3 regions of the Mesorhizobium sp. M0207 genome follow, and region 3 is predicted to be linked to each of the others. Evidence: predicted binding sites of a transcription regulator. Region 3 holds the regulator's gene; each other region holds the start of a gene.
What was found. Region 3 encodes PhoB, which activates phosphate uptake and scavenging genes when phosphate is short. Its sites were predicted from a motif close to TGTCATNNANCTGTCAT; they were not measured.
Positions count from the first base shown of each region.

Region 1: a site for PhoB is predicted at 7,471-7,487, ahead of NKJ15_RS11870 (esterase-like activity of phytase family protein). Genes of this name have one in related genera too.
Region 2: a site for PhoB is predicted at 1,495-1,511, ahead of NKJ15_RS00355 (ceramide glucosyltransferase). Genes of this name have one in related genera too.

Region 1 is NZ_JAMYSQ010000006.1:140,926-151,199, forward strand. It holds gene NKJ15_RS11835 (LacI family DNA-binding transcriptional regulator) at 1-877, shown strand, start outside; gene NKJ15_RS11840 (ribokinase) at 888-1,805, opposite strand; gene NKJ15_RS11845 (MurR/RpiR family transcriptional regulator) at 1,802-2,677, opposite strand; gene NKJ15_RS11850 (ABC transporter permease) at 2,674-3,651, opposite strand; gene NKJ15_RS11855 (sugar ABC transporter ATP-binding protein) at 3,668-5,194, opposite strand; gene NKJ15_RS11860 (sugar ABC transporter substrate-binding protein) at 5,251-6,309, opposite strand; gene NKJ15_RS11865 (TIM barrel protein) at 6,351-7,340, opposite strand; gene NKJ15_RS11870 (esterase-like activity of phytase family protein) at 7,589-9,067, shown strand; gene NKJ15_RS11875 (L,D-transpeptidase) at 9,214-9,999, opposite strand; gene NKJ15_RS11880 (MATE family efflux transporter) at 10,191-10,274, shown strand, end outside.
Region 2 is NZ_JAMYSQ010000001.1:60,936-71,209, reverse strand. It holds gene NKJ15_RS00365 (Hsp33 family molecular chaperone) at 1-989, shown strand, start outside; gene apaG (Co2+/Mg2+ efflux facilitator ApaG/CorD) at 996-1,388, opposite strand; gene NKJ15_RS00355 (ceramide glucosyltransferase) at 1,616-2,767, shown strand; gene NKJ15_RS00350 (O-succinylhomoserine sulfhydrylase) at 2,804-3,994, opposite strand; SAM riboswitch at 4,065-4,142, opposite strand; gene NKJ15_RS00345 (2'-deoxycytidine 5'-triphosphate deaminase) at 4,278-5,372, shown strand; gene araD1 (AraD1 family protein) at 5,403-6,395, opposite strand; gene mmsB (multiple monosaccharide ABC transporter permease) at 6,587-7,879, opposite strand; gene mmsA (multiple monosaccharide ABC transporter ATP-binding protein) at 7,876-9,408, opposite strand; gene chvE (multiple monosaccharide ABC transporter substrate-binding protein) at 9,508-10,274, opposite strand, start outside.
Region 3 is NZ_JAMYSQ010000004.1:281,302-291,575, reverse strand. It holds gene NKJ15_RS09575 (CHASE domain-containing protein) at 1-1,146, opposite strand, end outside; gene NKJ15_RS09570 (ATP-binding cassette domain-containing protein) at 1,276-2,076, opposite strand; gene NKJ15_RS09565 (sugar ABC transporter permease) at 2,092-3,456, opposite strand; gene xylF (D-xylose ABC transporter substrate-binding protein) at 3,598-4,638, opposite strand; gene NKJ15_RS09555 (ROK family protein) at 4,924-6,168, shown strand; gene phoB (phosphate regulon transcriptional regulator PhoB) at 6,178-6,867, opposite strand; gene phoU (phosphate signaling complex protein PhoU) at 6,884-7,591, opposite strand; gene pstB (phosphate ABC transporter ATP-binding protein PstB) at 7,624-8,427, opposite strand; gene pstA (phosphate ABC transporter permease PstA) at 8,424-9,275, opposite strand; gene pstC (phosphate ABC transporter permease subunit PstC) at 9,279-10,268, opposite strand.

The DNA of each region.
Region 1 (10,274 bases), on a different contig from region 3:
GTCCGGCCGCAGCCTACGGCGCGGCGCCACCCATTCGATCGCCTTCATGCTGCAGCCTCATCCGGGCGACCAGGAATATGGCGAGCCGTTCTTCATTCCGTTCCTGACCGGATTGCAGGCCAAGCTCGCCGAAAGCGGCCTCGACCTGATCGTGGTGATGGGCGCGCCGGGCGACTATCAGCAGGAGCGCCTGCGCCGTGTCGTCGAGACGCGGCGGGCCGATGCCGTGGTGCTGGCCTGGACGCGGCGCGAGGACGAGCGCATCGACTATTTGACCCAGGCCGGTTTCCCGTTCGCGACGCTCGGCCGCAGCCGCTCCGGCGGCGATTCCTATCCCTCGCTCGACCTCGATTTCGAAAAAGCCGGGGCTGACGCGGTCGATCGTCTCGTCGCGCGCGGTCACCGCCGCATCGCCGCCATCCGCCCATCGCTCGACCTCAATTTCGGCTATCTGTTCCTCGCCGGCTATCGCAAGGCGTTGCGGCGGCACGGCATCGAATTCGACCCCGAGTTGATCGCCGACGGCTTCATCAACGAGGCCGGCGGCTACGCGGTGACGCCGAAGGTCATGCGCTCCAAGGACCCGCCGACCGCCATCATCTTCAACAACGACGCGATGGCGCTTGGCGGCTGCAAGGCTTTGGCAGAGGCGGGCATCAAGCCCGGCCACGACATCGCGGTGATCGTCATCGTCGACACCCCGCTCTGCCGCTATTTTTCCCCGGCGCTGACCGGCTTCCGCCCGGCGCTTGAGCCGATGGGCGAGCGGTTGGCCGAAATGCTGCTGGCATCGATCCCGGCTTACGCCGGCGCCGAAGGCGCACGCATCATCCGTGAAGTCTGGCCGCTGGAACTGATCGCGCGCGACAGCGATTGAATCGCGGCGCTCACTGAGCAGGCTCAGATTGATCAAGACCCCCGCGCTCGCGCTCCGGCGTTGCGACCAGCGAGGCAGCGGCGGCGTTGGCGGCGCCAAGTGCCGCCTCGACGGGCTCTCCACGCGCAAGCCACGCCGCAAAGGCGCCGACGAATTCATCACCGGCACCGTGGGTGCTGACCACCTCCACCGGCATCGCCGGCAAGGCGAATGCCTGGCCGTCGCGGTCGCGATAGGCAACGCCCTCGCCGCCGGCCGTGACGATTGCAGCCGGATAGAAACCGACGAGCATGCCAGCCGCCTTCGCAGCACCCTCGAGCGTGTCGACGACCGAAACGCCGGCCAGGAACTCCGCCTCGATGGCGTTGACGATGACGATGTCGGTCAGCGCGATCAGTTCGGCTGTCAGCTTTCGCGCCGGCGCCGCATTGAGAACGACGCGGCCGCCATGCGCCTTCACCGCTCGCGCCGCGGCAATGTTGGCGGCTTCCGGTACCTCGTTTTGCAGCAGCAGAACCGCCGTTTGCGCCATCAACTCGGCCGCCTCAATAATGTCCTTTTCGCCGAGAGTGAGATTGCTGCCCGAGACGATCACCGCGCCATAGTCGCCGCTGTCGTCGAAAATCGCTACGCTCATGCCCGAGCCGGCGCCCGAAGCCACTCCCACGAAGCGCTGGTCGACGCCGTTGCGATCGAGATTGTCGAGAAGCGCGCGGCCGAAATCATCGTCGCCGACAGCTCCGATCATCGCCGCATGCACGCCGGCCCGCGCTGCCGACACCGCCTGGTTGCCGCCCTTGCCGCCGCATTTCGGATGCCAGGCATGGCCGGTGACCGTTTCGCCCTTGCGCGGGCGATCGGGGGCTTCGACCATGATATCGTAATGCAGGCTGCCGAATACGGTCACCAGCGGCGGGGAAGCCGTCATGTGCCCTTGTCTTTCCGTTTCGACGTCACCGCAGACATGGTGCGGCCGAGATTGCGCTCCGCCGCCTGGTAGTCGCGTTGCGCGACCGCCACGAACAGCGCGTCGAGAATGTTGAGCTGGGCAATGCGCGCCGCTGCGTTCTCACCCATCAACGGCGAGCCTTGCGCGGTCGAGCAAAGCACGATGTCGGCGACGGCTGCCAATGGCGAGTTGTCATAGTTGGTGATGGCCAGCGTGCGCGCGCCGCTTTTGCGCGCAAGTTGGATGGCGTCGATGACGGCGCTGGTGTTGCCGGAATGCGAGAAGCCGACAGCAATGTCGTCGGCGCCGAGCAGCGAGGCCGACATTAGCATCATGTGCGAATCGTCGTAGACAGAGGTGCGGATGCCGATGCGCAGGAATTTGTGCGAAACGTCGCGTGCGATCTGCGCCGAGCCGCCGACGCCGTAGAAATCGCGATTCCTGGCGCGGTAAAGCAGATCGGCGGCACGGTCGAAATCGTCCATGTCGAGGATGGCGAGCGTCTCCTCCAGCGCCTGGATAGAGGTGCGGAACACCTTCTGCACGATCTCGGCCGAACTGTCGTCCACCGACAGCTCCTGATGCATCTCGGCGGTCGGCAGGCGACTGTATTCATAGACCGCCGTGCGGAAATCGCGATAGCCGGAAAAACCCAGTTTCTTGGCGATCTTGACCACCATCGCCTCTGAAACACCGGCCTCCTCGGCGATTTGCTTGAGCGGTATGGTCTCGTCGAAGCCGCGCCGTCCGAAGACGGTTTCCACCACCTTCGCCTCGAGCGGCGTCAGATGCGGCATCATCATGCGGATGCGCGGTCCTACTGCTTTTAGATCCAGCCCGGTCAAGGTCATCCACGTCCCCTCGTCACGCGATCGATAAGCATCGCGGCGAGGATTATAAGGCCAGTTGCCAGGAGCTGATAGAAGGACTGCACGTTCATCAGCGTCAGGCCGTTGCGCATGCTGCCAAGGATGACGGCACCCAGGATGGTGCCGACGACGCTGCCCTTGCCGCCCATCAGCGAGGCGCCGCCGATCGCCGCCGCTGCTATGGCGTCGAGCTCCCAGAGATTGCCGAGAATGGGTTCGGCGGCACCCAGCCGGCCGATCAGGATCTGCGCTGCAAGCGCTGCCAGCAGGCCCGAGATCATATAGGCGGCGATCTTGGTGCGGGCGATTGGCACGCCGGCTATGTAGGCCGCTTCCTCATTGCCGCCGACGGCGAGCAGATATTCGCCAAACGGTGTCTTCTTGAGGATGATCCAGGCAATCAGCGCGACCACGGCCACGATGATGACCGCCAACGGCAATCCGAACAGCGAGCCGTTGAAGATGGCACGGAAGCCGGCAGGCAGGCCGAGCACCGGATTGCCGCCGGTATAGATCAGCGCCAGCGCCCGGTAGGTGCTGAGCGTTCCCAGCGTGACGATGAAGGGCTGCAGCCCGACATAGGCAACCAACACGCCGTTGAGCAGTCCGCAGGCGAGGCCGATGGCGAAGCCAGCGGCGATGGCCAGCGGAAACGGCACTCCGGCAACCAGCATCGAGGCCGAGATGACCGCCGAAAGGGCTGCCGTCGGCCCGACGGACAGGTCGATGCCGCCCGAGATGATGACCAGCGTCATGCCCAACGCCAGGCAGGCATTGATGCTCGACTGCTGCAGGATGTTGATAAGGTTACGCTCGGCAAAAAAGCCGGGGACCAGCGCCCCGAAGACGGCAAGGATCACCACCAGGCCGATCAGCGTGCCGGCGTCGCGCACGGAAAACCGGTGCAGGAAATCTGCCCTTGGGCGCGCTGCTGTGTGTTGGGTTATATCGGTCATCCGCTGGTCCTGTCCGTTATGCACCGGCCCGATGGCCTTGCGCCTTGCCGGCCTCAATCTCCGTTTGGGGTATGGCGTACGCGGCGATCGCCTGTTCGCTGAGACTTGCGCGGCCCAGTTCGGCGGCGACCGTGCCGTCGCGCATGACCAGCACGCGGTCGGCGAGCCGGATCACCTCGGGGAGTTCGGACGACACGACGATTACCGAATGGCCTTCGGCGGCGAGTTCCTCGATCAGGTGGTAGATCTCCGCCTTGGCGCCGACATCGATGCCGCGCGTCGGCTCGTCGAACAGAAGGATCCGCGTTCCCGCCGCCAGCCAGCGGCCGATGATCGCTTTCTGCTGGTTGCCGCCGCTGAACAGCCGAATTGGCCGGTCGAGCAGGAACGGCCTGAGATTGACCCGCTTCATCTTCTCGGCCGCGACCCGTTTCAGCCTTTTGTGATCGATAACGCCGCGCGGCGCGAACACGCCCATCGAGGCCAGCGCCATGTTGCTGGAGATCGACCGCAACGGCACGATGCCTTCGCGCTTGCGCTCCTCCGGCACCAGGCCGATTCCGGCCGCGATCGCGTCGCGCGGACTGGAAAGCTTTACCGCCTTGCCGTCGATCTCTATTGCGCCTGATGAGGTCCGGTCGGCGCCGGCCAGCAGCCGCAGCAGCTCGGTGCGGCCGGACCCGACCAGGCCGGCAATGCCCAACACCTCGCCGCGATGCAGGTCGAACGAAACGTCACGGACCTTGGTTGCCGAGGCGAGGCCACGCACGCTCAGCCTGATCTCGGGGGAAGCATGCGAGCGGTGTTGTTCCTGGGCAAGCTCGCGGCGGACCATCATCGAAACGACGGCCTTTTCCGACACCTGCGCGAGATCGACGGTTTCGACCACAACGCCGTCGCGCATGAGAGTGGCGCGCTCGCAGATGCCGAACACCTCGTCCAGCTTGTGCGAGACATAGATGACGGCGACACCGTCGCGTGCCAGACCGGCAATGACTTCCGCCAGCCGTTCGAACTCGCTCGGCGTGAGGCTCGACGTCGGCTCGTCCATCGCCACGATCCTGGCGCGGTCGAGCAGCGCCCGGGCGATCTCGACGATCTGCCGCTGCGCCACCTTCAGCGAGCCAAGCGGGGCTGCCGGATCGATGGTCGGGTCGATGGCGGCCAGCGCTTCCGCAGCGCGGCTTTCCTGCTCGCGCCGTGCGACGAAGACGCCGCCGCGCGTCAACGGATGGCCGAGGAACATGTTCTGGGCGACGCTGAGGCGTGGCACCTGCTGTAATTCCTGATGGATCATCGCCACGCCGGCGGCGCGCGCCGCGACCGGGTTGTTCAGCGTCACCGGTTTGCCGTCGATCAGCACGCTTCCCGCCGTCGGCCGGTAGACGCCTGACAATATGCGCAGCAGCGTCGATTTGCCGGCGCCGTTTTCACCGAGCAGGCCATGGATTTCACCGGCGCCGACCGAAAACGACACTTCGCTCAGCGCCCGCACAGCCGGAAACTCTTTGGAAATGTCCTCGAATTGCAGCCGCGCTGACATTGCTTCGGTTCTCCAGGCAAGGTGCCGACCCAAGGCCGGCACCTGCCGGCCCTGCTCTACTGGCCCGCTGCCGCGTCCTCGAGCAGCGCCTTGCGCACGGCATCGCCGCCACCGGAGTAACGGTCGGCATTGTCCTTGGTGATCAGCGCCTGCGGCGTGGCAACGACGCGCGGCAGCTTCTGCCCGGCCACCAGCCGCAGCGCCGATTCCAGCGCCACCTCGCCGGTCAGCACCGGGAACGAATCGACGGTGCCGGTCAGCTCGCCGGCGCGGATCGAGGCATAGGCGTCGGAGATGCCGTCGGTGCCGAAGACCGCAACCTTGTCCTGCAGCCCGGCAGCCTTGACCGCCTCGACGATGCCCAGCGCCATGCCGTCATTGTTGGCATAGAAGCCGATCAGGTCGGGGTGCTGCTGCAGGATGTTGGTGGCCGCGTCGTAGGAGGTCTGGCGATCCCAGTTACCGGGGACGCTGGCGACGACGTCGAACTTGCCGGCCTCGGTGATCGTGGTCTTGAAACCGTCGGTACGCTGGACGGCGGCGTAGACGCCGGCCTGGCCTTCGACGATGGCGACCTTGCCGCCGTCCGGCCGGTTCTTGATGAACCATTTGGCGACGCGCACGCCATTGTCGCGCTGGACATTGCCGACATAATGCTCGGCCTGCGGGATGACAGCATCATTGACGTTGACCACCGGCACGTTGGCCGCCTTGGCCTGTTCCATGATCGGCTGCAGGTTGGAGTCGGTCTGCGGCGAGACGAGCAACACGTTGTAGCCCTGTGTGACCAGGCCTTCGGCGATGGTGAGCTGGCCGAGCTGGTCGCCCTCGCTCTGCGCTGCCTGGTAGACGACGGGCACGCCGATGCGGTCGCCGAACGACTTGTAGCCCTCTCCCAGCGAGCGCCAGTATTCATTGGTCAGCGTCTTGGAGACCGCACCCGCCTTGGTACCCTCGGGCAGCTTGGGGAACGCCCCGAACTTGGCCTCGAGCTGCGACCAGTCGATGCGATCCTTCTCGGTGTCGGAATTGAGCGGCGCGAGGTCCGCGGAAAAAGCCGAGTCGATGGACAGCGCCATCAGGGCAGCGGCAGCGATGGCAAGTAGAAATTTCATGATCTTCCTCCCTTGTTGAAAAACGGTCTATGCCGCCGGCCTCAGCTGTCCGGCCCGAGCATGGCTTCCTGGATGATGGCCTGCGACGCGACTGCGTCCTGACGGCCGACGGCGGCTGACAGGCGGTTGTCCCCGTCCAGCCGATCGACGACGCGCAGCATGCGCTTGACGGTCGCGATGTTGACTTCGCATTCGTGGATCGGGTCGAGCCCGGTCATATCGGGAAACGTGTCGAAGTAGATGGCGCCGGCATAGCCGTCTCGACGGATCTGCCTGAGCAGCTCGATCGTTTGCAGCGTGTGCACGGCGCCGACCATCAGGCCGTCGTCGCGCTTGGCGTAGCCGTCGTTGAGATGCACGCCGAGCAGCTTGCTATGGCGCGCCACGAGTGCTGCGGCAAAGGCCGGCTGCTCGTCGGCATAGAGCACATGGGCGAAATCGAGCGTCACGCCGAGATTGGGCAGGCCGATCTCGCGGATCGCCAGCAATGTAGTCGCCGCATCTGGCATCAGGCTGTAGGAGCGCGGCTCGTTGGGTTTGTATTCAAGGCTGATTTGGCAGCCCGGATCATGCGCCGCAACTTCACGAATGCCATCGATTTCGTGTTGCCAGAGCGCTGCGTAGTCCACCTGGAAGGCATAGTCGAAGCCATCCTGCCCGAGCCACAAGGTCATCAGGCTGGCGCCCGCCTCGCGGGTGGCGTCGATGCCGGCCTTGGTCAGGTCGATGGCTTCGCGGCGAATGGCAGGATCCGGGTTGGTGAAGGCGCCGAGCTTGAAAGCCGGATTGGAATAGTAGCGCATGGCGAAACCATTGATGGAAAGCCCGATATCGCCGAGTTTGCGCGCTATTTCCGCAGGCTTTTCATCGACATGGTCGGGGAAGTTGAGGTCGAGATCGGTCAACTCCGCAACCTTCGCTGCACGTGCCGCCATTTGCAGCATGGACGGTTTGCCGACAAGATCGGGCCACTCGGACTGTGGCCGCGAGGCAAAGGAATTGAGGCGGGTGGCGAAACGATAGGCAGTCATCGGGGACCTTCCCTTGTCATAACTTTACATTAGAACGATTATTTGTAAAGTTGTTAATTGCTCGCTCGGCGACGACGAATTCGCCATACCCAGGCCAGTTGCGACCACGGGGGACAAGCAAGCGCGGCACTGTCACGCAAGTATCATGTTCGCGTCCTAGATCGCTTCTCCGAAGGCTTTCGCGGCATCCTCGATGCCACGCGGCGCTTTTTCAGATCCCGGCAGCTTTGTCTCAAAAGAGGATATCCATGAAAAACCTGCTCCGAACCGCGTCCCTCGCCGTCGCGCTGGCGATGTTCACCGCCTTGACCCCGGCCTTGGCAGAAAACGCCGCGACCGTCGGCGGCGTCGGCTTCGTCAACAAGGGCCTGGTCGGTGTCGGCCGCATCCCGGCCAGCCAGAAGGACAAGTTCGGCGAGACGTTTGGCTCCGGCTCGGGCATGTCGATCGACGCTGCCGGCTGGACACATGGCGCCGATGGCTACAAGGGCTCGTTATGGCTGTTGCCGGACCGCGGCTACAATGTCGTCGGTACCACCGATTACCGCCCGCGCCTCAACACGATCGCCCTCGAGTTCGCCCCGATCGCGCCGGGTGCAGTGCCGGCCACCGGCCAGGAACAATCGGGCCTCAAGGCGACGCTTGCCGACACCATGCTTTTGACCGACGACAAGGGCGCCGACGCAACCGGCCTCGATCCGCTCAACGGGGTGCGTGCCGCGACCGACGACATGCCGATCCTGCCCGAAGCCAACGGCAAGCTCGCGCTCGATAACGAAGCGATCGCACGGCTGCCCGACGGCACGATGTTCATCTCGGACGAATACGGTCCGAACATCTACCGCTTCTCCGCCGATGGGCGTCTGATGTCGGCAACGCAGCCGCCGGCGGCGCTTGTCCCGATGCGTCACGGGACGCCAGACTTTGCTTCCAACAATCCGGGACTTGGCGCGGCAGACCCGGATCCGAAGGATCCCGAAACCGGCCGTCAGAACAACCAGGGCCTCGAAGGCATGGCACTGACGCCGGACGGGAAGTTCCTGATTGCCGTGCTGCAGTCGGCCCCAAGGCAGGATGGCGGCGATTCCGCCTCGACGCGTCAGAACACGCGCGCGCTGGTCTACGATGCCTCGGATCCCGGCCAGCTCAAGCTCGCGCATGAATATGTCGTGCCGCTGCCGGTGTTCACCGATGCCAAGGGCAAAACCAAGATCGCCGCGCAGAGCGAAATCGTGGCGCTGTCGGACAAGACCTTCCTGATGCTGGCGCGCGACAGCGGCAATGGCCAGGGGCTGAAGGGCGACACCTCGCTCCACCGCGAGATCAGCGTCGTCGATCTGTCTGCGGCAACCGATGTCGCCGGCACAGAATTCGACAAGGACAAGCCGCTGGCGCCCAAGGGTGAGCTCGATCCATCGGTGACGCCGGCCAAGCTGACGCCGCTCATTGGCATCAACGACAAGACCGAGCTCGGCCGCTTCGGGCTGCACAATGGCGCGCCCAACGACCGCAACAACCTTTCGGAGAAGTGGGAGGCGATGTCGGTGGTGAGCGTCCTCGATCCGACACTGCCCGACGACTATTTCCTGTTCGTCGCCAATGACAATGACTTCCTCACGCAGGACGGCTTCCAGGTAGGCGCGGCCTACAAGGCCGAGGATGGCGCCGATGTCGACACCATGTTCCTGGTCTATCAGGTCACGCTCCCAGGCCTCGCCAAGAAGTAGCGGCACCCATACAGGCGGACGCGCGGAACGCGTCCGCCTGAGCTGGCGCGATTGAGCGGTCGTGCCCTTCAGTTGCGGCTCGCCCGCGCAAGGACGGAGTCCTGGTGCGTTGCAAAACCTGCGACTGACGATCCAGTCGAAGGCACTTACCTCAACATCTCCGCGTCCTTTGGCACGCCGGCATCGATCGGCTCGGCCGTCCTGTTCGACACGGCGGCGATCTTCCCGGCGGCCGACAGGTTCGGGCGCACGAAGACCGGCGCGACGCCGTCGACGCGGCTGTAGAGGTCGATAATGTCCTGATTCATGAAGCGCACACAGCCGGAGGAAGCGTTCTTCCCAATGGAATCCCACTCCGGCGTGCCGTGCAGCCTATACATCGTGTCCTTGCCGTCACGGAAGAGATACAGCGCGCGGGCACCAAGCGGGCTCTGCGGGCCGGGCGGCATGCCGTCCTTGTATTTCGCCAGTTCCGGCCGGCGTTGGATCATTTCCGGCGGCGGCGTCCAGACCGGCCACTTCTTCCTCGCCTGAACCACGGCGCTGCCGGTCCATCCGAAACCGGCCTTGCCGAGGCTGACGCCATAGCGAATTGCCTTGCCGCCGTCGCGCACCAAATAGAGGAAGTGCTCGGAAGTATCGACGACGATCGTGCCGGGTTTTTCTCCAGTCGGGTCGGCCACGATTTGACGCACGAATTTCGGATCGACCTTGGCTACCGGGATTGCCGGCAGTTGATAGCCCTCGTCGATGCGCGCGCCATACATGCTTGCGGCATCGCCGAAAGCCGGATCGCTTGGTGCCGCGGGCACCGGCGCCGCCACGTCCGTCGTAGTGCACGACGAAAGAGCCACGGAGGCCGCGCCCAGAGCGGATGCACCAAGAAAGGCGCGCCGGTTCAGGCGCTCAAAAAACAACGGAATATCGGACATGAGCCCCCCGGCCTACCCATGAGATCCAGGAAAATGCGGCCCCACGCGTGCGGGATCAATATACGATTCCGGAAGGTTGAGAAATGCTTAGATCAAGGCACGCCAGGCGGAATTTACAGCGCCGCATCGACCTCTCCCGTTAAATCGGCAATCATTGCGGACTCAGACAAGCCTTCGCCGAGTTGCCTGCCATGGACGACAACATGCCCCCGCGCCGGCAGACCGGCGACCTCACCAGTGGGCCTATCCCGCGCACCCTGTTGCTGTTTGCCCTG
Region 2 (10,274 bases), on a different contig from region 3:
CTGAACATAAACCCAAGCTCGGCGAATTCGGCTACGCCGGCGACGACCATGTCGTGCCGTTCGAGGTCGGCCCGCTCGACGTGCGCGGTCGCACCGTCCAGCTCGGGCCGATGCTCGATGCTATTCTCAGCCGCCACGACTATCCCGAGCCGGTCGCCCGGCTCCTGGCTGAAGCCTGTGTGTTGACGGTATTGCTCGGAACTTCGCTGAAGTTCGAGGGCAAGTTCATTCTGCAGACCCGCACCGACGGGCCGGTCGACATGCTGGTCGCGGATTTCTCCACGCCGCACGCGCTGCGCGCTTATGCCCGCTTCGATGCCGACCGGCTGCAGGCTTTGACTTCTGCCGGCGAGACGTCACCGCAGACGCTGCTCGGCAGCGGCGTCCTGGCGCTGACCATCGACCAGGGCGCCCACACACAACGCTACCAGGGCATCGTCCAGCTCGACGGCGTCACACTGGAAGATGCCGCACGCACTTATTTCCGCCAGTCTGAGCAGATTCCGACCGACCTCCGGCTTTCGGTTGCCAAGCTTCTGACGCCCGGCGTCGGCGGTGCCCGCGAACAATGGCGGGCCGGTGGCCTGCTGGCACAATTCCTGCCGCAATCGGCGGAGCGCATGCGCGTACCCGACCTTCCAGGTGGCGACGGCGATCCGCGTGAGGAAATCCACGACCCGACCGACAATTCCTGGCAGGAGCTGCTGGCGCTGCTTGGTACTATTGAACCGACCGAGCTGATCGATCCGACGATCGGTGCCGAACGGCTGCTTTACCGGCTTTTCCACGAGCATGGCGTCCGCGTGTTCGGCGGGGTGCCGGTCGCCGACCAGTGCTCATGCTCGAGGGAGAAGATCCACGGCATCCTCGAAGGCTTTTCCGCCGAGGAGATCAGGGACAGCACCGAGGATGGCAGCATTCACGTCGCCTGCGAATTCTGCTCGAAGCAATATGACTTCGACCCGGCGGAGTTTGCAGCGGCCGGATGACGGCCGTCAATTGACGGTGCGCCGCATTCCCGGCAAGTCGAGCGAGAAGGCGGGGATGGCGACGTCGAACGTCTCGCCCCGCCTGTTGCGCATGGTGTAGTGCCCGACCATGATGCCGGACGGCGTCGAGAGCGGGCATCCAGACGTATACTGATAGCTGTCGCCGGGGTTGAGTCCGGGTTGCTCGCCGACGACCCCGGGGCCGCGCACTTCCTCGACCTTGCCGGTGCCGTCGGTAATGTGCCAGTAGCGCGACAGAAGCTGCACGAACTCATCCGACTGATTGTCGATGGTCACCTGATATCCCCAGACATAGCGGTTTTGCGGCGGGTCGGAGTGATCCTCCAGATAGAACGGCCTGACCTGCACTTCGATGTTGCGGGTGACGGCGCTGTACATAAACTGCTCCAAAGCAATGTAGATGGAACTTTCGACGCTCAGCGCAGTTTGATCAACGATGCGCGTCATCTCCTTGCCCGACTCGAGCGCAGGTGCCGAAAAACAATGTCATTTAAGTGACACATGACAATGATGGTGTGCAGGCTTGTGCCGGGCGACTCAGCGTTCTGTCGAATTGTTGAAAACGGCCGTCATGCGGCCGGCACTTCTGGAGTGACCAGATCTCGATGGAACCGACATTCGCAGCCGCCCTCCTTTCCATAGCCCTCCTTCTTTCAAATCTCGCCAGCATCCTGTTAGCTTCGCTGAAGCTGAAGCGACCAGCCAGGATCGCACCGCCCGCCAACGCGCCGCCGGTATCGATCGTCATCCCGGCACGCGGCATCGAGCCGTTTGCCGAAGAGACGCTGGAGCGCGCCTTCTCACTCGACTGGCCGCGCTACGAACTCATCTTCTGCGTTGCCCATGCCGACGACCCGGTGGTCAAGCCGATCACCGCCGCAATGGCGCGCTTTCCAGCTATTCGCGCCCGCCTTCTAGTCGGTGACGACCGCATCAGCGGCAATCCAAAACTCAACAATTGCGTGAAGGGTTGGGAAGCGGCGCATTATCGCTGGGTCATCCTTGCCGATTCCAATGTGCTTATGCCGAGCGACTACGTCCAGCAGCTGATGGCGGCATGGCGGCATGGCACTGGCCTCGTCTGCTCGACGCCGATCGGCTCGCGGCCGGACGGCTTCTGGGGGGAGGTCGAATGCGCCTTTCTCAACACGCTGCAGGCACGCTGGCAGTACGCTGGAGAGGCGCTCGGCCTCGGCTTCGCGCAGGGCAAGAGCATGTTGTGGAACAAGCCGATGCTCGACGCCAATGGCGGCATCCGCGCGCTTGCCGCCGAGATCGCCGAGGACGCCGCCGCGACCAAGCTGGTCAACGGGCTCGGACTGCGGGTCAATCTTGTCGCCTCGCCCTTCGAACAGCCGCTCGGCCGGCGCACGCTTGGCGAGATCTGGTCGCGGCAGGCGCGCTGGGCGCGGCTGCGCCGCGTCACCTTCGCGCTGTTCTTCGCCCCCGAGATCCTGATCGGCGCGGCGCCGCCGCTGGTGCTTGCGCTGATCGCGGCGGCTGACGCCGGCGTCAGCCTGCCGGCAACCGCCATCGCCGTGCTGGTTGCGGCCTACCTGCCGGAATGCGCCTTGGCCTCGGCCAAGGGATGGCAGCTGTCGCTGCGCACCATCCCGGCGATGATGGCGCGAGACCTGATGCTTCCCGCCATTTGGGCGCGCGGATGGCTGAGCGGCGCCGTCGACTGGCGCGGCAATGTGATGACTATCCAGACCAAGGCCGTCGCGGAGCTGGAAGAGACCCCGTCCGGCGCCTGATCGGCGCGTCCCCGCTCGCCTCTGTTCGGCCAGCCCTTATCCGGCAAACCTCAGTGCCTGCTCGATGTCTTCGAGCAGGTCGTCGGCGTCCTCAAGGCCAACTGACAGCCTGAGCGTTCCCGGTCCGATGCCGAGCTCGGCGCGGGCCTCATCGGTCAAGTTCTTGTGCGTCGTCGTGGCCGGATGGGTGATCAGGCTCTTGGCGTCGCCGAGATTGTTGGAAATGAGCACGACGTCGAGTGCGTTCTGGAAGGCAAAGGCCCCCTGCTTGCCGGCCTTCACATCCATGCAGATCAGCGTCGAGCCACCCGACATCTGCCTCTTGACCACGGCCGCTTGCGGGTGATCGGCACGGCCGGGATAGATGACACGGGCGATTTGCGGGCGCTCGGCCAGGAAATCCGCGATGCGGCCGGCACTTTCCGTCTGCTGGCGTACGCGTAGCGGCAGCGTCTCCAGGCCTTTCAGCAGCGTCCAGGCATTGAAGGGCGAGAGGCTTGGGCCGGTGTGGCGGAAATAGTCATGCAGGTTCTCGTCGATCCATTTCTTGTCCGACAGAACGATGCCGCCAAGACAGCGCCCCTGGCCGTCAATATGCTTCGTGGCCGAATAGACGACGATGTGGGCGCCGAGCTGCAGGGGTTTCTGCTGCAAGGGCGTGGCGAACACATTGTCGACGATCAGCCTGGCGCCGATCGCATTGGCAAGTGCCGCGACGGCGGCAATGTCGATCACTTCCAGCGTAGGATTGGTCGGGCTTTCCAGGAAGAACAGTTTGGTGTTCGGCTTGACCGCCTTTTCCCAATTGGCGATGTCGGTGCCGTCGACCAGCGTTGCCTCAATGCCGTATTTCGGCGCCAGCGTCTCGACCACCCAGCGGCAGGAGCCGAACAGCGCGCGCGCCGCCACGATATGGTCGCCCGCCTTGGCGCTGCACAGCAGTGCTGCCGTCACCGCCGCCATGCCGGATGCCGTGGCGCGCGCGTCTTCGGCTCCTTCCAGCGCGCACATGCGTTTCTCAAACATGTCGACCGTCGGATTGGCATAGCGCGAATAGATGAAGCCCGGCTCCTCGCCCTTGAAGCGGGCCTCCGCCGCTTGCGCCGTCTCGTAGACATAGCCTTGGGTGAGATACATCGCCTCGGAGGTCTCGCCGAAGCCGGAACGCAGCGTTCCGGCATGCACGAGTGCGGTCTGAGGCTTCCAGTCGCGCTTCTTGGTCATCATTCTATCCAAACACCAAAATTGGTCCAAACAACAAAAAACCGGTCGCGAAAGTCGCAACCGGTCCATATGGCCTTGCGGCCCGACGGTCCTTTAGCGACTTGTTTAACGTGGCTGCAAGCCGACCGGCCAAATCACCACGGGATAACGAGCTTTAGACCCGCGCCACGCTTGCGTCAATTGCCGGCATGATTAAGAGGGTTGTACCAAGCAGGTGCCAAACGCGTCCACGGTCGGACCTGCGACAGAACAAGACCTCGCCCGGCGTTCGAACGGAGCCAGACCCTTGCGGCAGACAGGCATTCTTCCCGATCAGGATATTTCCGCGCTGTTCCAGACGGGCGCGCTGAAATCGCCGCGCACGCTCGATGCCGATCAGATCCAGCCGGCCAGCCTTGACCTCAGGCTCGGCGACAAGGCCTGGCGGGTGCGTGCTTCCTTCTTGCCCGGCCCGGACCACAGGGTTGCCGACAAGCTCGACCGGCTGAAGCTGCACGAGATCAACCTCGCCGAAGGTGCCGTGCTGGAAACCGGCTGCGTCTACATCGTGCCGCTGCTCGAAAGCCTGGCGCTGCCCGCCCATATTTCCGCCTCCGCCAACCCGAAAAGCTCGACCGGACGGCTCGATATCTTCACTCGGGTAATGACCGACCGCGGCCACGAGTTCGACAAGATCGCCGCCGGCTATGAAGGCCCGCTCTACCTGGAGGTCAGCCCGCGCACTTTCCCGATCGTCGTGCGGACCGGCTCGCGGCTGTCGCAGATCAGGTTCCGCACCGGCAATGCGCTCTTGTCGGAAAACGAGCTGCACGAGTTGCACCGCGCCGAAATGTTGGTCGCCACCGAACCACCCAACATCTCAGGCGGGGGCATCGCGCTATCGATCGATCTCGACGGAGACAAGGACGGGCTGGTCGGCTATCGCGGCAAGCACCACACCGGCCTGGTCGACGTCGACAAGCGCGCCGCGCAGGATGTCGTCGATTTCTGGGAGCCGCTCTACAAGAGCGGTGCCGGCGAGCTGGTGCTCGATCCGGACGAATTCTATATTCTGGTGTCGCGCGAGGCGGTGCATGTGCCGCCGCTCTACGCGGCCGAGATGACGCCCTTCGATCCGCTGGTCGGCGAGTTCCGCGTCCATTATGCCGGTTTCTTCGACCCGGGTTTCGGCCATTCGGCGTCGGGCGGCGCCGGCAGCCGGGCGGTGCTCGAGGTACGCAGCCACGAAGTGCCGTTCATCCTCGACCACGGCCAGATCGTCGGACGGTTGGTCTATGAGCACATGCTGAAACGGCCGCGGGCGCTCTACGGCACTGATCTCGGCTCGAATTATCAGGCACAGGGCCTGAAACTGTCCAAGCATTTCCGCGCCGCGCGCTGACCTTCCTCTCACTTGCGGGCTACGCCCGGCTCAAAGTGCCTTCACCGCCACCTTCACCGGCTGCTCGATTTCAAGCGGGTTGCGCAGTGGCAGGCCGAAATCCTGCGCCTCGATTTCGAATACGTCACCGGCCTCGGTCCTGATGCCGTCGGCAAAGGACAGCGTCGCCGTGCCGAACATGTGCACATGCACGTCGCCCGGCTGGCGGAAGGCCGAGTATTTGAAGTGGTGATGCTCGAGATTGCCAATGGTGTGCGACATGTTCGCCTCGCCCGACAGGAACGGCTTTTCCCAAAGCAGCTTGCCGTCGCGCAGGATGCGTGAAGCGCCGCGGATATCGGACGGCAGATCGCCGATCAGGATCTCCGGCCCGAACGAAGCGTTGCGCAGCTTGGAATGGGCAAGGAAGAGATAGTTCACACGCTCGGTGACATGGTCGGAAAACTCGTTAGACAGCGTGAAGCCGACGCGGAACGGGGCGCCGTCGTCGCCGATCACATAGATACCGGCGATTTCCGGCTCCTCGCCGGCATCCTGGGCGAAGGCCGGCGACATAAGCGCCGCCCCGGGCGCCACCGCCATGGTGCCGTTGCCCTTGTAGAACCATTCCGGCTGCACGCCGATCTGGCCCTTCGCCGGCTTGCCGCCCTCAAGCCCCATGCGGAACATCTTCATGGAATCGGTCAGCTGTTCCTCGCCGTCCGTGCTGAGCTTCTTGTGCATGGAATCGCGGGTCGCGGCGGAGCCGAGATGCGTCAGCCCGGTGCCGGTGAGATGGAGATGCGCCGGATCGGGATGGTTGATCGGCGACAGCAGCCGGCCCTTCTTGTAGGCAGCGTCGAGGTCGACGGTTTCGCCGAAGCCCTTGCGCTCGATCAGGGCGACAAGCCCGCTGCCGGTACGCGCGGCTTCCATCGCCAGCGAATAGACGCTGCGGGCGCCGTTGATGACGCGGGTCTTGCCGCCGTTGCGGGCAACGACGCGGATCGTCTCGGCGTCGTCGAGGATTTGTGAGATCAGCATGGTAACCCTCTCTGAATTGTGGGCTGGCCTGCCCTTTCTCGGCAAACCCTACCCTGCGCGGCCCGGACCCTGTCCGCGCCTCGGTTGAAATTCTTCGTCCGGATTGCGCTCGCGGATCAGGTCCCTCGGGGGGACTTCTTTGCGCCGCCCGGCAGCGTCGCGATGTGACCCGTATGCCTCCTGGTTGCCTCTCAAGCCTTGTTCTTGTTGTAGACGTCGAAGACGACGGCGCCGAGCAGCACCAGGCCTTTGACCACCTGCTGCCAATCGACATTGACGCCCATGATCGACATGCCGTTGTTCATGACGCCCATGATGAAGCCGCCGACCACCGCGCCGATCACCTGGCCGACGCCGCCCATCGCCGAAGCGCCACCGATGAACACCGCGGCGATGACGTCGAGCTCGCTGCCGAGGCCGGCCGCCGGCACAGCCTGCCCCAGGCGCGCTGCGATAATCAGGCCGCCGAGTGCCGACAGCACGCCCATATTGATGAACACCATCAACGTCAGCCGTTCGGTCTTGATGCCCGATAGCTGGGCTGCCTTGGCATTGCCGCCCATCGCATAGATGCGACGGCCGATCGTCATGCGTTTGGTAACGAAGACGAACAAGGCGATCAGCACGCCCATCACCATGAGAACGATGGGGAGGCCCCTATAGGTGGCGAATTGGTAGACGAGAAACAGCGCCAGCGCGCTGATCACCAGGGTCTTGACGACGAACAGCGAGAAGGGCTCGGCTTCGTAGCCATGCTTCTCGCGGGTGCGCCGTGCCCTGAGCCCGAAATAGGCATAGGCGAGCACGGCGACGAGGCCGATCACGATCGTCGTCAGGTGCAGCGTCAGGCCGCTGCCGACAATGGTTTTGCCGGCGGCGTTCACGGTTGGCGGTATCAGCGTCAATGGGCCGATCAGGTCCGGAATGAAGCCGGAACTGAGCGCCTTGAAGCCGACGGGAAGCGGCCCTACGGAAGACCCGCCACCCAGCAGCGCCTGGCAGATGCCGCGGAAGATCAGCATGCCCGCCAGCGTGACGATGAAGCTCGGTATTCGGTGATAGGCAATCCAGTAGCCTTGTGCCCCGCCGATCGCACCACCGACGATCAGGCAGATGATCGACACCACCAGCGGATTGCTCAATGGGCCAAGCGGCCAGATGACCATCATCATCGCCGCCAGCGCGCCGATGAAGCCGGCGACGGAGCCGACGCTGAGATCGATGTGGCCCGAAACGATCACCAGAAGCATGCCCAGCGCCATCACGATGATGAAGCTGTTCTGCTGCACGAGATTGCTGAGGTTCACCGGCTTGAACAGCGTTCCGGACGTGGTGAACTGGAAGAACACCATGATTGCGATCAACGCCAGCACCAACCCGTATTCGCGCAGGTTGGTGACCAGCGCCGAGACGGCAATGCGAGGTCCCTGTTGTAGATCCTGGGCAACGCCGGTCTGCGGCCCGGGAGCGCTTTCGGTGCTCATGATGCTTTTCCTTCTCCGCGGACGATGGCGCGCATTATCTTTTCCTGGCTGGCGTCGCTTGCCGCCATTTCGCCGACGATGCGCCCTTCGTTCATGACGTAGATGCGGTCGGTGATGCCGAGCAGTTCGGGCATTTCCGACGAGATGACGATGATTGCCTTACCCTCGGAGGCGAGACGCGCGATGATCGTATAGATTTCATACTTGGCGCCGACGTCGATACCGCGTGTCGGCTCGTCGAGGATCAGCACTTCCGGATTGGCGAACAGCCATTTCGAGAGCACCACCTTCTGCTGATTGCCGCCAGAAAGGTTGCCGGTCATCTGGTAGACGCTCGAGGCGCGGATATTGGTCCTGCCGCGATAATCGTTGGCGACCGAAAGCTCGCGCAAATCGTCGATCACGCCGTGGCGCGACACGCCGGGCAGGTTGGCCAGCGTGATGTTGTGCTTGATGTGGTCGATCAGGTTGAGACCGTAGGTCTTGCGGTCCTCGGTAACGTAGGCGATGCCGTGTTCCACCGCCTTGCTCACCGAAGAGACGTCGATCGGCTTGCCGTTGAGGAACACCTCGCCGGTGATGCGACGGCCATAGGACCGGCCGAACAGGCTCATGGCAAACTCGGTCCGGCCGGCACCCATGAGCCCGGCAATGCCGACCACTTCGCCCTTGCGGGCGTTGAGGTTGATACCCTTGATGACCTGCCGCTCGGCATGGATGGGGTGGTAGACCGACCAGTTTTTCACTTCGAGAACGGTCTCGCCGATCTTCGGCTCGCGCGGCGGATAGCGGTCGTCGAGCGAACGGCCGACCATCGAGGTAATGATGCGGTCCTCCGAGATGTCCTTCTTGGCCAGCGTCTCGATGGTCCGCCCGTCACGGATGATGGTGACCTTGTCGGCGACCCGGTTCACCTCGTTGAGCTTGTGCGAGATCAGGATCGAAGTGATGCCTTGCCGCTTGAATTCGAGCAGCAGATCGAGCAGCGCCTGGCTGTCCTTTTCGGACAGGCTCGCGGTTGGCTCGTCGAGAATGAGCAACTTCACTTCCTTGCTGAGCGCCTTGGCGATCTCGACCAGCTGCTGCTTGCCGACGCCGATATTGGTGATCAGCGTGTTGGGGTCTTCCTTGAGGCCGACCTTCTTGAGCAGGGCACTGGTGCGCGCCTCATTGGCATTCCAGTCGATGACGCCGTATCTGGCGTGCTCGTTGCCGAGAAAGATGTTTTCGGCGATCGACAGCATCGGCACCAGCGCAAGCTCCTGGTGGATGATGACGATGCCCTTGCGCTCGCTGTCATGGATGCCTTTGAAATGGCACTCATCGCCGCGATAGATGATCTGGCCGTCATAGGTGCCGGACGGATATACACCCGACAGCACCTTCATCAGCGTCGACTTGCCGGCGCCGTTCTCGCCGACCACGGCATGGATCTCGCCTTCCTCGACCATGAGCTTGACGTTCGACAGCGCCTTGACGCCGGGAAACGTCTTGGTGATGTCGCGCATCTCCAAAATCGTCGATGCCATTGAGAATACCACTCCTGCGAGGTCCGCAAACAATACCGGGCTGGCTCGCCAACGAAAAGGGGCCCTGCCTGCGCAGGACCCCAGGCTTTGTAACCGCGATTACTTCAGCTCTTCGGCCTTGATGTAGCCGGAGTCGACCACCAGGGCCTGATAGTTCGACTTGTCGACGTCGTGCGGTGTCAACAGGATCGAGGGAACGACCTTGACGTCGTTGTTGTAGGTCGTGGTGTCGAGGCCTTCCGGCTTGCCGCCCGAGAGCACCTTGTCGACGAGTTCGACCGTCGCCTTGGCGAGTTCGCGGGTGTCCTTGAACACGGTCGAATACTGTTCGCCGGCGATGATCGCCTTGACCGAAGCGGTCTCGGCGTCCTGTCCGGTGACGATCGGCCATGGCTGATCGGCGGTGCCGTAGCCTACGGCGCGCAGCGAAGCGATGATGCCGCGCGACAGGCCGTCATAGGGCGAGAGCACGCCATCGACGCGGCTGCCGTCCGAGTAGTTGGCGGAGAGCAGATTGTCCATGCGGGCCTGGGCGGTTGCCGCCAGCCAGCGCAGCGTGCCGACCTTGTCCATGCCCATCTGGCCGGACTTCACGACGAGGGTCTTGTCATCGATCAGCGGCTGAAGAACCGACATCGCGCCGTTATAGAAGAAGAACGCATTGTTGTCGTCCGGCGAACCGCCGAACAGCTCGATGTTGAACGGGCCCTTCTTCTCGGGATAACCGAGACCCTTGAGCAGCGATTTGGCCTGGATGACGCCGACGCCGAAATTGTCGAAGGTGGTGTAGTAGTCGACATTTGGCGTCTTCTTGATCAGGCGGTCGTAAGCGACGACGACAACGCCGGCGTCATTCGCCTTCTGCA
Region 3 (10,274 bases):
CGAGAATTCCTGGACGTCGGTGGTGTGCGATGCTGTCTGGCGCGCGATTGCCAGCACCCGCGTGATCGAGTTCTTGATGCGATGCTTCATCTCCTGCAGCATCAGGTCTTTTTCCAGCAGGCTCTTTTCGGTCGTTTCGTGAAGCAGCGAGACCGCCTCATAGGCCCGCTCCTGATAGCGGGCCACCAGCGCGATGGCGCCCGCAAGCAGCAGTCCGAACAATCCGAGCATCACCGGGATGGCGCGCGAGGAAGGTTGCGAGAAAGCACTTGTCGGCCTGAACAGGACGACCCACGACCGGCCGGCGACGGTGACCTTGCGGGTGACCAGCAGCCTGTCGCCGAGGCTCGAAACAGGCGGCGTTTCCGATTGGAACAGCAGGTTGTCGCTGTCCACCGTGCCGTCATAGATCTCGGTGTTGACCGGCAGCAATGGTGCCCGGCTGAGCGCAGCCTGGAACAGATCACGGGCGCGGAAGGCCGCATAAAGGAAGCCGGCAGTCGAGGATCTCGTCGCGTTCACGGCGTCCGGCGCGGTTTCGACATTGAGCCGGACGAAGACGAGGAACCCGGTAAAGGTCTGCGCGGCACCCGTATCCTTGCCGAGCTGCACGAGCCCGCTGGCGTGCTGCTGGTCGTCGGCCATCGCCTTTTCGATCGCCTCGCGCAGCGCCGGCCCGGTGAACATGTCGTAGCCGATGCTGGATTTGTTGGACGGATCCAGCGGTTCGAACAGCACGATGGGCGTACGCCACGGTAAGTTCGTGTCGGGATAGATCGGATGGCTTGCGCCGTGATCGTGCAGGATGTCGCGCTCGACCGCCGCCTCGTTGCCAGTTTTCGCCAGGCGGAGGAAACCGATGCCGCGCAGGCCGGCGAAATTATTGTCGATGTCGATCGCGTTGAAGAAAGCCTTGAACTCGCCCTGCGAGATACCGCCATTGCGTGCGTCGAACAGCGCCCGGGTCGAACGCAACAGCGACAGGTCCAGGTCGATGCGGCTTTCGATCCGGTTAAGCGCGTCGTCTGCCGTCGCCTCGAATTTAATGCGGGCCGCCTCCTGAGTGGCAAAATAGGCAAAACCCGCCATCGTCAGGCTGATCAGCGCGACGGCGATAAAAGCGACGGTCGGAAAAAGCTTCTTCAATTGCTGATACGTCCCGTGGACGGTTCGGCATCTTTATGGGCAAGTCCTGACGCCAACACAATGGCGAGGCCAAAGCATGGTGACGGCTGGCACATTTTGGCGGCGTGTGATTAGCCGGCTAATTCTCGTTCATGCGGCGATCTTCAGCGCGCCCGGCCCCGGAATGGCGCCGGGTGGGCACTTGCCGAGGATGATCATGCCGAGCACCTCGTCCTGGGTGACGTCGGTTGTGCGCGCCGTTCCGACAACCCGACCGTTCTTCATGACGCAGACACGGTCGGCAAGCTCGAACACGTCGTGAATATCATGGCTGATCAGGAAGATGCCGATGCCGTCGGCCTTGAGCTGCCTGACCAGTTCGCCGACCTGCGCCGTCTCTTGCGGCCCGAGTGCAGCCGTCGGCTCGTCCATGATCAGGATGCGAGCATTGAACAGGATGGCGCGGGCGATCGCCACCGACTGCCGCTGGCCGCCCGAAAGCTTTACCACCGGCTCCTTGAAGCGTTGGAAACGCGGATTGAGCCTGCCCATGACTTTGCGCGCCTCGGCCTCCATGGCGACGTCGTCGAGCGTCCCCCAGCCGGTCATCAGCTCGCGGCCGAGAAACAGGTTGGCGGCCGCATCGACATTGTCGGCCAGCGCCAGCGTCTGGTAGATCGTCTCGATGCCGTACTTCTTGGCGTCGCGGGGATTGGAGATCGAAGCCTCCTCGCCGTTGACGAAAATCTGGCCCGCATCGCGCTTGTAGGCGCCGGACAGGATTTTTATCAACGTCGATTTGCCGGCACCGTTGTGACCGAGCAAAGCCATCACCTCGCCCGGGAAAAGGTCGACAGAGGCATCGTCGACGGCGCGAATGCCGCCGAAAGCGATGGAGATGTTGCGCATGTCGATCAGCGGCGTGCCCGTGGGAGCGGTTTTGTCTGCCATGATCGTTCCTCCTCCCTACACGCGTTTGCGATAGACGGTATCGAGCCACACCGCGAGCACCAGCACGGCGCCGACAACGATGCTCTGCAGCGGTGAATCGATGCCGAGCAGCACCATGCCGGACTGCAGCGACTGCATCAAAAGCGCGCCGAGCATGGCGCCGAGCACTGTGCCGGAGCCGCCGGCGAGCGACGTGCCGCCGATCACCGCCGCCGCGATGACCAGCAGCTCGTCCAACGTGCCCAGCGCATTGGTCGACGAGTTCTGCCTGGCTGACGAGATCGCCGCGGCGATCGTCGCCAGCACGCCCATGATCATGAACACCTTCATGGTCACCCAGCGCGTGTTGATACCGGCAAGGTTGGCTGCTTCCGGATTGCCGCCGATGGCGAAGACATAGCGGCCGAAACGGGTACGCTTGGCGATGAAGGTCATGATCAGCCCTACGGCTACAGCCATCAGCACGGGTATGGCGATGCCATGGGCGATGAACAGCCCGCCTTCGGGAACCGTTATATTGTTGGCCGCCGCATATCTGTTCACGATGCCGACCGGCCAAGGATAGGAATTGGCAAGCCATATGGCGCCCATGATGACAGCGCAGGTGAGGACACCGAGGAACGTCTCGGCCCAGATCGGGCGCAACGGAAAGCGGAACCGCTTGCGCTGCACCCGCCCGTTGAGCAGCATGAACACAACCGCTAGGCACGCGACAATTCCGACGATCCAGCTCCATCGCGCGCCGATCGAACCCGCCGGCCCGCCCCCCATCAGCTGGAAAGTGGCATCAAGCGGCGCAATCGTCTGACCGCTGGCGACCCACCATGCGGCACCCCGCCAGACCAGAAGGCCGCCCAGCGTCACGATGAAGGCCGGCACCTCGAGATAAGCGATGATGTATCCCTGGAACGCTCCGATCAGAAGGCCAAGCGCCAGGCCGATGGCCAGTGCCAGGATCCAGATCCAGGGATTGCCTAATTGCAGACCGATCATTCGCACCAGGAAATGCACCTGCGCAAAGCCCATGACCACGCCGATCAGACCTTCGGCGGAACCGACCGACAGGTCGATATTGCGCATGACGATAACCAGCACCATTCCGGCGGCCATTATGGCCACGGCGGAAGTCTGCACCGACAGGTTCCAGAGATTGCGTGGCGTCAGGAAGGTCCGGCTGTCGAAGTCGAACGGATTGACGCCGAGCCGTACGCTGGAAATGACATGCAGACCGACCCAGATGACCAGCAGCGCGCCGACCATGCCGAGCATGCGCGTGTCGAGTTCGGTTGCCTTGAGAAATCGGGCAACGATGCCGAGCTCGGATTCCCGTGCCCGGTCTGCCGTGCTGTCGACCGGCGTGTTGGACGTCGTGTCGGTCATGATGTTTCTCCCGCCGGGTTGCCGTCTGCCGCGGATGCCGGAAGCAGCCTAGAAGTTATCCGCCGGAAGCGGAAAAACAACTCTTGTTGAAAAACGCCGCGGCGAGCGGCCACGGCGTTCGGACTTCTCGGAAACGTCGGCTCAGTTGCAGACTGCAACAGTGCCAGCCGTCACGCCGGCGCAGACCTCTTCTTTCTTGATCCAGCCGGCGTCGATGACGACGTTGAGGTTGTCCTTGGTGATGGCGACCGGGGTCAGGAACAGCGACTTGACGGTATTGCCGCCGGGCGTGGTGAAATCCTTCACGCCGGCAATGTCGGTCATCTGCTTGCCGTCGGCCAGCTGCGAGGCGATCTCGGCGGCATTCTTGCCGAGCTCGCGCGCATCCTTCCACACCGACACGGTCTGTGTGCCGAGCGCGATGCGGTTCAGCGCGGCGTGGTCGCCGTCCTGGCCCGAAACCGGAACCGATCCGGCCAGCCCTTGCGCTGTCAGCGCGGCGACGACGCCGCCGGCAGTGCCGTCATTGGCCGCGACCACGGCATCGACCTTGTTGTCGTTGGCGGTCAGGAACTGTTCCATGTTCTTCTGAGCGTTGGCCGGCAGCCAGCCGTCGGTATAGGCCTCGCCGACATTCTTGATCTTGCCGCTGTCTATTGCCGCCTTCAGCACCTCCATCGAACCGGCAAACAGGAAATCGGCATTCGGATCGGAACCCGAACCCTTGATGAAGACATAGTTGCCTTCCGGCTTCACCTTGAAGACTTCCCGGGCCTGCATGCGGCCGACTTCCTTGTTGTCGAAGGTCAGGTAAAAGACGTCCTTGTTCTCGATCAGCCGGTCGTAGCCGACAACCGGAATACCTTCGTCCAGCGCCTTTTGCACGGCCGGCCCGATGGCCGAGGCGTCCTGCGCCAGGATGATCAGTGCGTTGGCGCCCTGCGAGATCAGGCTCTCGACGTCGGTGAGCTGCTTGCCGGGGTTGGACTGTGCGTCGGCGGAAATATACTTGTCGCCTGCGGCCTCGATGGCCGCCTTCATTGCGGCCTCGTCGGTCTTCCAGCGCTCTTCCTGGAAGTTCGACCAGGAAACGCCGATGACCTTGTCTTTAGCCTGCGCCACCGACGCCAGCGCCAGCGTCATGGCGACACCCGCCAGAATGGCGGTCGTGAATTTCTTCATCATATCCTCCCTGCGCCGCGTACGGCGTGACCAATTGGCTCAAAGACCAGCTTAGAAGCTCTAATTTTTTCGAGCCTCGAAAAAATACTGGCCCGATCTCCGGCTGCTGTCAACATCGATTCTGATGGATTTTGATGACTCTGCGAGTTTTTTCGAGCGTCGGAATAAACGATGACAGCGCCACCTGCATCTGACACTATTTGCCTCATCCGACACTATTTGTCGGACATTACCGACGGCTTCCGGTTCATGAGCGGCCGCGGCAACCGGGAGGAAAGCAAAACAATGTCGGTCGGAATCCGCCATGACGATTTGCGCCGGCGCAACCGGGCGATGGTGATCTCGGCGGTGCGCCGGGCCGGCCAGCCATCGCGTACTGAGATCGCAGCTACCACCGGCCTCAGTCATTCGACCATATCGGCGATTTCTTCCGACCTGATACGGGAAGGCATCCTCGCCGAGAGCAAGCCAAGTGAGCCCGTTTCGTTGAAACGCGGTCGTCCGCAAGTCGGCCTCGCCCTCAACCCGGAAGCGGCGGCGGTGCTGACCGTGGTGTTGTCGCTGAATTTCCTTTCGGCCGCCATTATCGACTATACGGGACAGGTGGTCGCCGAGGAACAGCGCCGGCTGGACACGCTGACTATGCCGCGCGACGAGCTGATCCGTGAATGCATGGCCATCGTCCGGCGCCGGCTGCAGGATCCAGATCTTGACGTCCGCAGTGTCGCCCGCATCGCCCTGGCGATTCAGGGCATTACCGACTCCCCTGCACGCGCCATGCTGTGGTCGCCGATCACACCGCAGACCGACATCGCCTTTGCCGACATGCTGGAGGACGAATTCGGCATCCCGGCAACGGTGGAGAACGACTGCAACATGATGGCGGTGGCTTTGCGCTGGCGCAATCCGGATCGCTATCGCGATGACTTCATCGCCATCCTGCTTTCGCATGGCATCGGCATGGGGCTGGTGCTGAAGGGCGAACTGTTCACCGGGACGCATTCCTCGGGCGGCGAATTTGGCCACATGATCCATCGTCCGGGCGGCGCGCTCTGCCGTTGCGGGCGGCGCGGCTGCATCGAGGCGTATGCCGGCAACTACGCCATCTGGCGCAACGCCAGGCAGATGAGCGAAGACAGCGAACCGGTCGCCGACGTCAGCGACGCCGACATGCGCGCACTGGCGGCCCGGGCGCGCGAGAAAGATGGGCCGGAACGCGAGGCCTACCGCAAGGCCGGCGAAGCGCTGGGTTTCGGTCTCGGCTCGCTGTTCGCGCTGATCGATCCGGCACCGGTCGCGATGGTCGGCGCCAGTGCCGCCGCCTTCGATCTGATCGAGCCGGCCTTGCGGAAGGCAATCGCCCAGACCGCCGGCGGCCAGCATTCAGGCTCGATCTCCTTCGATACAGAGCCGAACGAATTGCCTCTGATCCGCGAAGGCTGCGCGATGCGGGCGTTAAGCTTCGTCGACCAGGAGATTTTCGCGCCGGGCGCGCAAATGAGGCCCAGCGTCAGAAAGAACGTAGCCTGACCAGGCGGGTCAATCTTCCCTGATCGCATAGCCGGCGCCGCGGATGGTGCGGATGACATCCGGCATCCGGCCGTTGTTGACGGCTTTGCGCAGCCGCCCGACATGCACGTCGACGGTGCGTTCGTCGATGTAGATTGTCTCCCCCCAGACATTATCGAGTAACTGGCTGCGCGAGAAGACACGGCCCGGATGCCGCATCATGAACTCGAGCAGCCGGAATTCGGTCGGCCCGAGCCTGATTTCGCTCTTCTTGCGATAGACCCTGTGCGATTCGCGATCGAGCACGATGTCGCCGACCTTCAGCACGCTGGACAGCACTTCCGGCTTGGCGCGCCGCAGCAGCGCCTTGACCCTGGCCATGAATTCCGGTGTCGAAAACGGCTTGACCAGATAGTCGTCGGCGCCGGTCGAAAGACCGCGCACCCGGTCGCTCTCCTCGCCGCGCGCGGTCAGCATGATGATCGGCAGCCGCTCGGTTTCGGGGCGCACCCGCAACCGACGACAGAGCTCGATGCCGGAAACCGCTGGTATCATCCAGTCGAGCACCAAAAGGTCGGGCACATTCTCCTGCAAACGGATCTCGGCTTCGTCGCCGCGTGTCACCACCTCGACCTGGTAGCCTTCGGATTCGAGATTGTAGCGGAGCAGCACACCCAACGGCTCCTCGTCCTCCACCACCATTATGCGTGGTGCGATCATCGGCTGGGCACCCCCATCATGTCACCGGTGCGGACATTGTCGTTTCGTCCTGCTTCGGACGATTGACCGGCAATTGCTCGCCGGTCAGCACATAATACGCATTTTCGGCGATGTTGGTGACATGGTCGCCGATCCGCTCCAGATTCTTGGCGCAGAACAGCAGGTGCGTGCAAGCGGTGATGTTGCGCGGATCTTCCATCATGTAGGTCAACAGCTCGCGGAACACGGACGTGTATTTAACGTCGATGCGCTCGTCGGCGGCACGAAGCTTGGCCAACGCGGCCGCATCGCCTGCAGCATATTCCTCGATGACACCCTGCACCTGGATGAGAACCAGCTGCGCCATCGCGTCGATGGAATGCGACAGGTCCCGCGGCGTGGCGCTGAGGCCGACCGCACTCACGCGCTTGGCGATATTCTTGGCAAGGTCGCCGATGCGTTCGAGGTCGCCCGCCATGCGGATCGCTCCGACCACATGGCGAAGATCGTGGGCCATCGGCTGGCGTTTGGCGATCAGGGTGATGGCGCGGTCGTCCAGTTCGCGTTGACGCGCATCCATGATGGCGTCGTCGGAAACGACGCGTTGCGCCAGCACGTTGTCGGAATTCAACAGCGCCTTGGTCGCCCCGCCGACCATCGAACCGGCGAGGTCGGCCATGTCGCGGATCAGCTTGCTGATCTGCTCGAGATCCTCGTCGAAAGAAGCGACTGTGTGTTCGCCCATGGTCCTGTCCTCATATGCATGATCGGAACGGCTCAGCCGAAGCGGCCAGTGATGTAGTCCTGCGTGCGCTTCTCGCGGGGCGACGTGAATATCTTCTCGGTCCGGTCGAACTCGACCAGTTCACCCAGATACATGAACGCCGTCTGGCGCGACACGCGCGCCGCCTGCTGCATGTTGTGGGTGACGATGACGATCGTGTAGTCGGCTTGCAATTCGTCGATCAGTTCCTCGATCTTGGCAGTCGACAGCGGGTCGAGCGCCGAAGCCGGTTCGTCGAGCAGAATGACTTCCGGCTTCACCGCCACGGTGCGGGCGATACAGAGCCGCTGCTGCTGGCCGCCGGACAGGCTCAAGCCACTGGCGTTGAGCTTGTCCTTGACCTCGCTCCACAGCGCGGCGCGCTTCAACGCCTGTTCGACGCGGCCGTCCATCTCGGACTTGCCGAGGTTCTCGTAGAGCCTGACGCCGAAGGCGATGTTCTCGTAGATCGACATCGGGAACGGCGTCGGCTTCTGGAACACCATGCCGATCTTGGTCCTGAGGAGGTTGAGATCCTGCGACCGGTCGAGAATGTTCTTGCCGTCGAGCAGCACCTGGCCCTCGGCCGTCTGTTTTGGGTAGAGCTCATAGATGCGGTTGAACACACGCAGCAGCGTCGATTTCCCGCAGCCCGAAGGGCCGATGAAGGCCGTGACGCTGCGCTCGGGCAGCGACAGGCTGATGTCCTTCAGCGCCTTGCTCTGGCCGTAGTAGAAGTTGAGGTTCTTGACCTCGATCTTCGTCTTCTCGGCGACCGTTTCGGCCATCGTCATGTCTGGGGACAACATCTGTGTCATCTGTCCTCTCTGCGTCCGGTAAGGCTGCGGGCGAGGATGCTCAAGCCCAGAACCGTCAGGGTGATTATGAGTGCGCCGGTCCACGCCAGTTGCTGCCATTCCTCGTAAGGGCTGAGAGCGAACTGGAAGATGGTCACCGGCAGGCTGGCCATCGGCGCGTTGATATTGCTGCTCCAGAACTGGTTGTTGAGCGCGGTGAAGAGCAGCGGCGCCGTCTCGCCGGAAATGCGTGCTATCGCCAGCAATATGCCGGTGACGATGCCGGACAATGCGGTGCGGTAGGCGACCGAACGGATCACCACCCAGCGTGGCGCGCCGATCGCGGCACCGGCTTCACGCAACGCGTTCGGCACCAGGTTGAGCATGTCTTCAGTGGTGCGCACGACCACCGGAATGACCAGGATGGCAAGCGCAACGGCGCCGGCAATGGCCGAGAAATGTCCCATTGGCCGCACCATCAGCTCATAGACAAACAAGCCTATGATGATCGACGGCGCCGACAACAGGATGTCGTTGATGAAGCGGACGACGGTGGTGATGCGCGAAAAGCGTCCATACTCGGCCATGTAGGTTCCCGCCAGCACGCCGATCGGCGTGCCGACGACAACGGCGATGATCGTCATCAGCAGGCTGCCCGTGATGGCATTGAGCAAGCCGCCGGCCTCGCCCGGTGGTGGCGTCATCTCGGTGAAGACCGCGAGCGAAAGCCCGGCTGTGCCCTTATACACCAACGCGCCGAGAATGAGCGCCAGCCAGGCAAGCCCGATGCCGGCGGCGACGACGCAAAGCGCCATCATCACCGAATTCCTGGCTTTGCGGCGGCTGTGGAGCGATGAGGATGTCGACATCGGTCAGGCTCCCGTACGGGCGTCGATCCGCATCAGCATATAGCGGGCGGCGGCGAGGATCAGGAAGGTGATGACGAAGAGGATCAGGCCGAGCGAAACCAGCGAGGAGGTGTAGAGGTCGCCGTCGGCCTCGGTGAATTCATTGGCGATGGTCGCCGAGATCGTCGTGCCCGGCGCGAACAGGGAGGCACTGATGCGATGTGCGTTGCCGATGACGAAAGTCACCGCCATGGTTTCGCCGAGTGCCCGGCCGAGGCCAAGCATGACGCCGCCCATGATACCGATGCGGGTATAGGGAATGACCACGCGCCGGGTCACTTCCCAGGTCGTGCAACCGATGCCATAGGCCGATTCCTTCAGCACCGCCGGCACCGTATCGAAGACGTCCTTGGTGATCGAGGTGATGAAGGGCAGCACCATGATGGCGAGGATCAGCGCCGAGGTCAGAAGGCCGATGCCGTAAGGAGGGCCGGCGAAAAGGCTGGATAGTCCCGGCACGCCGTGGAAGATGTTGATGATGAAGGGCTGTATCGTCGTCTGCAGGAACGGCGCGAACACGAACAGGCCCCAGATGCCGTAGATGATCGAAGGAATGCCGGCCAACAGCTCGACCGCTATGCCGATCGGGCGCCTGAGCGGGCGCGGGCAGAGCTCGGTGAGAAAGATTGCAATGCCGATGCCGATCGGAACCGCGATCAGGATGGCAATGGCCGCCGTCACCAGGGTGCCGTAGATCGGCGCCAGTGCGCCAAATTTTTCCGTAACGGGATTCCAGCTCTCAGTCGTCAGGAAAGAAAAACCGAACGACGACAGCGCCTGCCATGAGCCGGCAAACAGCGAGATCGCGACACCGCCGAGGATGACCAGCACAAGGATTGCGGAAGCGCGGGTGAGTCCGCGAAATATGGCATCTGTGAGCGCGAAGCGCCGCACCGTAGCTTCCCTGGCCCGGGCTGCTGCAGATGATGGCATGGCATCGGAAGCGATGGTCATTGGGTC